Regions from separate parts of the Rhizobium sp. SRDI969 genome, predicted to be linked through region 1. Evidence: predicted binding sites of a transcription regulator. Region 1 holds the regulator's gene; each other region holds the start of a gene.
What was found. The regulator LexA, encoded in region 1, represses DNA repair genes until DNA is damaged. The targets are predictions, from matches to a motif close to TGTTCNNNNTGTGTTCNG.
Positions count from the first base shown of each region.

Region 2: N2A41_RS01190 (ATP-dependent helicase) is a predicted target of LexA. The motif match lies at 1,296-1,313, and genes of this name have one in related genera.
Region 3: recA (recombinase RecA) is a predicted target of LexA. The motif match lies at 1,021-1,038, and genes of this name have one in related genera.

Region 1 is NZ_CP104035.1:1,815,108-1,817,376, forward strand. It holds gene N2A41_RS09185 (ComEC/Rec2 family competence protein) at 1-1,079, shown strand, start outside; gene lexA (transcriptional repressor LexA) at 1,060-1,779, opposite strand; gene N2A41_RS09195 (VOC family protein) at 1,977-2,269, shown strand, end outside.
Region 2 is NZ_CP104035.1:245,469-247,737, reverse strand. It holds gene N2A41_RS01205 (hypothetical protein) at 195-455, opposite strand; gene N2A41_RS01200 (BON domain-containing protein) at 566-826, opposite strand; gene N2A41_RS01195 (hypothetical protein) at 987-1,253, shown strand; gene N2A41_RS01190 (ATP-dependent helicase) at 1,361-2,269, shown strand, end outside.
Region 3 is NZ_CP104035.1:2,194,453-2,196,721, forward strand. It holds gene recA (recombinase RecA) at 1-906, opposite strand, end outside; gene N2A41_RS11100 (carbohydrate kinase family protein) at 1,136-2,080, shown strand; gene N2A41_RS11105 (pseudouridine-5'-phosphate glycosidase) at 2,167-2,269, shown strand, end outside.

The sequences.
Region 1 (2,269 bases):
TCCTCAAGCTGCCGATCATCAGGCCGGTCGTTACGGTTGCGGGTTTCTTCGGCGGCGTCTTCCTGACGTCGCTGATCGGCGGCTTTTCAACCGCGCTGTTTTCGATCGAGCATTTTCATCGCCTGACCGCCTATGGCCTGCCGGCAAACCTCGCGACGATGCCGATCATCTCCTTTATCGTCATGCCGGCCGGGCTGCTGGCGATGCTGCTCATGCCTTTCGGTCTGGATGTTTGGGCCTGGAAGGTCGTCGGATTCGGCCTCGATCTGGTGATCGCGGTCGCAAAGACGGTATCCGGCTGGGGCGGCAATATCGACGTTGGCCGTTTGCCCGGCTGGTATTTCGCGGTCGCCGTGGCAGGCTTTCTTCTGCTGACGCTGCTCCGGACGCGACTGCGCCATTCCGGCACATCGATCATCGCAGTCTCGACGCTCATCCTGTTCCTTCTACCGGTTCCCCGGCCGCCGGATCTGGTGATTTCGGAGGATGGCAATCTCGTCGCGGTCGTCGAGGCGGCAGCAATGGCGTCCAACCGTGAACGACCGCCGGATTTCATCTTCGACCAATGGCAGAGAGCGCTGGTCCTGCCGACGCATGATCCGCCGAAGATGCTGGATGGTCCTGCTATCCCGCCGGAGGGAGAAGACCGCCGCGTCAGGCTTTCCCGCGATCAGCAGACCGAAGCGAGGACCGCGATGCGTGCAGCCGCAGCGGCCGGTGAAGCAAACCGCTTTTCCTGCGTCAAAAAGGCCTGGTGCACATCAAGGCTTGGCAATGGCCAGGTCGTGGCCGTCATCGACAATGCCGCCTATCTCGGCCCCGCATGCGACGCCGCCGATATCGTCGTGACGTCGGTCCGCCTGCGCTTCAACAGCTGCCGCTCAGGTGCGACGCTCTTCACCGGTGAAACGCTGCGCAGGACCGGTTCCGTCGAGTTGCGCTTCACGAACGCCGGCCTGGAGGTGGCAACCGCATTCGATGCATTGTCGCGGCCATGGATGCGCCATCGCGCCTATGACTGGCGCAGCAATAGTTTTACCGAGCCCGGTCTAGCCAAGGTCAGTGATAGCGGCGAATAAGACCGACGAGCTTGCCCTGAACCTTGACACGGTCCGGCCCGAAAATCCGGGTCTCGTAAGCCGGGTTGGCGGCTTCGAGCGCAATCGAGGCGCCCTTGCGGCGGAAGCGTTTGAGTGTCGCTTCCTCGTCGTCGACGAGAGCAACGACGATGTCGCCAGGACTTGCGGTGCTGCCGTTGCGGATGATCACGGTGTCGCCGTCAAAGATGCCGGCGTCGATCATCGAATCGCCCTTGACCTCCAGCGCATAATGTTCACCGGAACCGAGCATGTCGGCCGGAACGACGATGTCGTGGGTGTTGTTCTGGATCGCCGAGATCGGAACACCGGCGGCGATGCGGCCCATGACCGGCACGGAGACCGAGTTGCCGTTGTCGGCGACGGGTTTTGCAGGGGCAGGAGCGGCGACCGGCTGTGGCTTGCCGAGGCTGCCCTCGATGACGCTCGGCGAAAAGCCACGCCGCGGCTGGATGCTGGGGCTGTAGGCCTCCGGAAGCTTGATGACCTCGATCGCGCGGGCCCGGTTCGGTAGGCGGCGAATGAAGCCACGTTCCTCGAGCGCTGTAATCAAGCGATGAATCCCGGACTTCGAAGCGAGGTCCAGGGCATCCTTCATTTCGTCGAAAGATGGCGGAACGCCGGATTCCTTCATGCGCTCATGAATGAAAAGGAGAAGCTCCTGTTGTTTGCGCGTGAGCATCGACGTTGTGACCTCGTGATTGAAACAAATCCAGAACAGACACTATATGTTCCATATGTGTTCCGCAAGTAGCTAAATTTCCGTAAAACTTGGAACCAACTCGTCGAGATTCTTATTTTCATTCGCCGGATTGGACACATGTCTTGCATTGAGGGTGGCGCTGTCGCACATCTCTTGCCGATTTGAGGAGGGATATGATGAACACGCATTCCACCAAACCGTACCCGCTGGATCATGTCGTGCTGCCGGTCGTCGACATCGATCTGGCGCGCGAAAGGCTCGGCAAGCTCGGCTTCACCGTTGCCGCCGATGCGCGCCATCCCTTCGGAACGGAGAATGCCTGCGTCTTCTTTGCCGACAAGACCTATCTGGAGCCGCTCGGGATCGCGAGCGTCGAGGAGAGCGAGGCATCGGCGCGACGAGGCAATGTCTTCACCGCTCGCAACCGGGCTTTCCGCTTCCGTTGCGGCGCGGAGGGGCTTTCGGCGGT
Region 2 (2,269 bases), 1.6 Mb from region 1:
CAAGCGTGCCGGAACGGGACAATGCTTTAATTTTGGTTTAACCCTGCAACAAGTGCGTGCCGGGTTTTGGTGCAAAGGGCGTTGCGCCCGGTACAGGTGTATTCATAGAAGATGCCCAGCCATCATGATGATGGTTAGAGGCTCGTCACCTCTGCGGGAACGCAGGCGAGCCTCGTCTGAGCAAAGCGGACGCCTCAGCAGTTCGCGCCGCCCTCACCCTCCACTTCGATATAACTGACACCGATGATCGTGCCATCCGATGCGCGGATGAAGGACGGCAAATACCGAGGCTCTGCCGGCGTGCAGGCGATGGCCCCGGTATATTCGTTGAGGGCGATCTGGTCCTTCGGCAAAGCGGAATAATTTGTGCCGTTTTCCAGCGAGGCGTAGGCGGAGCCGGCAAAGACACTGCCTGAAATCAAGGTGGTTGCCCAAAGGCGAAGAAGCAACGACATGAGGGTCTCCAGCGTTTAGATCCGGCATTTCAACACGCGGGAGAGCACTTGGTTCCCCTTATGCATCGCAAGGACAGGTGAGCAGAGGGCCGGGGCACCATCTTACGATTTCAGCGTCGCAGCAGGCGGCTGCGCACATAGCCTCGGCCGACGACGCTCTCGGCAATCTCGATCGCCCGCTCGACATCACCCCGCCGGCGTATGAAACCTTCCAGGATTACATATGAGCCCGATATGTCGACGATGATTTCCGCCACTTCGATATCGTCGACGGCATGAAGGGCGCTCTCCACCGAGGCGCGTGTCGCCGCGTCGCTGTGATCCTGACGGCCGGATTCCTCATGGTTCGTGAATGCTGCAAAGCCGAGCACAGTGGCCTCTCCTGATGTCAGTTGATATCCGTTAACGCCTCGGCAAAGCATTTCGTTGCGGTGCGCTGGGTTATTTCCCGTGGACCCTGGCATGGACGATCCTTGGCGAAAGGCGCCGCGGCTTCCATATCTGGCTGCAGTCGAATGAGGGATGATGACAATGAAAGCGCTTCTGCCCGCCTTGTTTGCCGGGGCATTGCTTGCCGGCTGCTCCTCGGCCCATAGGCCGGCGCTGGAACCCATTCCGGGCAGCATCACCTATGGCGGCCAACCGCGAACGAAGCTCACCAAATCGCCGGTCGGCAGCGTCGTCTACAACCAGTTTTACAACGGAACGGGCCAGCGCGTTGAGGAAACCTATATCCTTCAGCCCGACCGCAGCCTGAAGCTGGTACGGCGCGAGATCGGCCCGGATTTTCCCGACTGAGGTGTTGCTCGCGCGCCAGATCGCTTGACAGGGACGGCAATCGCGAACATTCAAGGAACATCTAATCTTTCCCCAGTGATTCTGCGGGAGCCCGACCGGACGGCTGGATGTATCTCGAAAAGCTCAATTCGCAGCAGCGCATGGCCGTCGAGCACGGCACGCTCATCGACGGCAGCCATATTGCCGGGCCGCTGCTGGTCATTGCCGGCGCCGGCTCTGGCAAGACGAATACCTTGGCGCATCGGGTCGCCCACCTGATCGTCAAGGGCGCCGATCCCCGCCGCATCCTGCTGATGACCTTCTCGCGCCGAGCAGCCGCCGAGATGGCGCGGCGCGTCGAGCGCATCTGCCGCGATGTGCTTGGTGCAAACGCCGGCGTCATGGCGGACGCGCTTTCCTGGTCCGGCACCTTCCACGGCATCGGCGCGCGGCTGTTGCGCGATTATGCCGAGCAGATTGGCCTCGATCCGGATTTCACCATACACGACCGCGAAGACAGCGCCGATCTGATGAACCTGATCCGGCACGACCTCGGCTTCTCCAAGACGGAAAGCCGCTTTCCCACCAAGGGCACCTGCCTTGCCATCTATTCCAGGGCGGTGAATTCGGAAACCGCGCTCGACCTCGTGCTGCGCGACGTCTTTCCCTGGTGCGCGGCGTGGGAGAAACAGCTGCGCGAACTTTTCGCTTGTTATGTCGAGGCCAAGCAGAGCCAGAACGTGCTCGATTACGACGATCTGCTGCTCTACTGGGCGCAGATGGTCGGCGAGGCTGTCATTGCCGAGGATATCGGCAGCCGCTTCGACCATGTGCTGGTCGACGAGTATCAAGATACCAACCGGCTGCAGGCCTCGATCCTGCTGGCGCTGAAGCCCGAAGGCCAGGGGCTGACCGTGGTCGGCGACGATGCGCAGTCGATCTATTCATTCCGCGCGGCGACGGTGCGCAATATCCTCGATTTTCCCGCCGCCTTCAGCCCGGCGGCCAATATCGTCACGCTCGACCGCAATTACCGT
Region 3 (2,269 bases), 380 kb from region 1:
GAACCAGGCGCCCGACTTTTCGACGATGCCGGCCTTGACGCCGAGATCGACCAGTTCGCCGGTCTTGGAAACACCCTCGCCGTACATGATGTCGAACTCGACCTGCTTGAAGGGCGGCGCCATCTTGTTCTTGACGACCTTGACGCGGGTCTGGTTGCCGATCACCTCTTCGCGCTCCTTGACCGCGCCGATGCGCCGGATGTCGAGGCGCACGGAGGCATAGAATTTCAGCGCATTGCCGCCCGTCGTCGTTTCCGGCGAACCGAACATGACGCCGATCTTCATGCGGATCTGGTTGATGAAGATCACCATGGTGTTCGACTTCGAGATCGAAGCGGTGAGCTTGCGCAGCGCCTGGCTCATCAGTCGTGCCTGCAGGCCGGGAAGGCTGTCGCCCATCTCGCCTTCGATTTCGGCGCGCGGCGTCAGGGCCGCGACGGAGTCGACGACGAGAACGTCGACCGCGCCGGAGCGCACCAGCGTATCGGTGATTTCGAGCGCCTGCTCGCCGGTATCGGGCTGCGAGATCAGCAGGTTCTGCAGGTCGACGCCAAGCTTGCGGGCATAGACGGGATCGAGCGCATGTTCGGCATCGACGAAGGCGCAGATGCCGCCCTTCTTCTGCGCTTCGGCAATCGTCTGCAGTGCAAGCGTCGTCTTACCGGAGCTTTCCGGTCCGTAGATTTCGATGATGCGGCCCCTCGGCAGGCCACCGACGCCGAGCGCGATATCGAGGCCAAGCGAGCCGGTCGAGATCGTCTCGATCTCGACAACGTTCTCGTTGGAGCCGAGCTTCATGATCGAGCCCTTGCCGAACGACCGCTCTATCTGTGAGAGTGCCGCTTCAAGCGCCTTGCTTTTGTCCACCGATTTGTCCTCTACCAGCCGCAATGAATTCTGAGACATCCCATCCACCTTTAGGTTATTGAAGCCGCTCTAGCAATGTCGAGTTTGTACTCCATTTGTTCCATTCTCGCAATAGGCGATCAAACAGTTGAAAGAAAAAGGTAAAACGACACGTGTTCTGCATTTGTTTTATCGATAAAAAGCAACGGCTTAGGCCAGAAATGCCGACTCGGCCGCGGAAGGGCGCGCTGTATCGATTCGTCCTTCGGGCATCGGGAGAGCGGATCGGATGAAGAAAAAGATTCTTGTTCTCGGCGGCGCCCATATCGACCGGCGCGGCCGCATCTCCGGCGAGACGGCGCCTGGCGCCAGCAATCCCGGCACATGGTTCGAGGAGCCGGGCGGCGGCGGCTTCAATGCGGCGCGCAACCTCTCAAGGCTCGGTTTTCAGGTGACTATGATCTCGCCGCGCGGCGGCGATCCGATGGGCGAGACGGTCGGAGAAGCTGCCGATTTCGCCGGCATCGACGACCGGCCCTTCGTCTTCCTCGACCGCAAGACGCCGAGCTACACGGCGATCATAGAGAAGGACGGCAATCTGGTGATCGCCCTTGCCGACATGGATCTTTACCGCTTCTTCGTGCCGCGGCGTCTCTCCATCCGCTGGGTGCGAGAGGCCTTCGCCGCGCATGATTTCATCCTCTTCGACGCCAACCTGCCGGAAGAGACGGTCGCGGCGATCGTCGCAAAGGCGCATTCGCTAGGCAAGCCCGTTGCGGCAATCGCCATCTCGCCGGCCAAGGTCGTCAGGCTGAAACCCTGCATCAGGAATATCGACTACCTGTTCCTGAATGAGGCTGAAGCCGCCGCCCTTGCCGGTGCACTGCCGGAAGACGCCGCCGGCTGGCCACCTTTGCTGAACGAGATCGGCGTCCGGAACGCCGTCGTTACTCGCGGTCAGCGCGAGCTCGTCGCACTTTGCGAGGGCCGCGCCGTAACACTGCAGCCGCCGATCGCCGACACCGTCGCCGATGTCACGGGTGCCGGCGACAGTCTTGCGGCCGGCACGCTCGCCGCCTTGATATCAGGCCTGCCGCTCGAAGAAGCCGTTCGTCACGGCACCGCAGCCGCCACCCTGACCGTCCAGTCGCGGCATGCCGTCAACGAAAATCTGACGCCCGATCTGCTGAATGAGGCGCTTGCCCTTGTTCCGAAGGTCAGAATTCTGCATTGAAGCGGCCAATTAAATAGTTGAGCATGATGTCGTCCGAAAACCGCTCGCACCTCGACATCATGCTCTGTCGATCACAGGACAAGACCATGACCAAGCCCATCTCCCCTCTTCTGCCGATCGCCTATTCGAAGGAAGTCGCCAGCGCCAAGCAGCGCGGCGCGCCACTGGTGGCACTGGAATCGACGATCA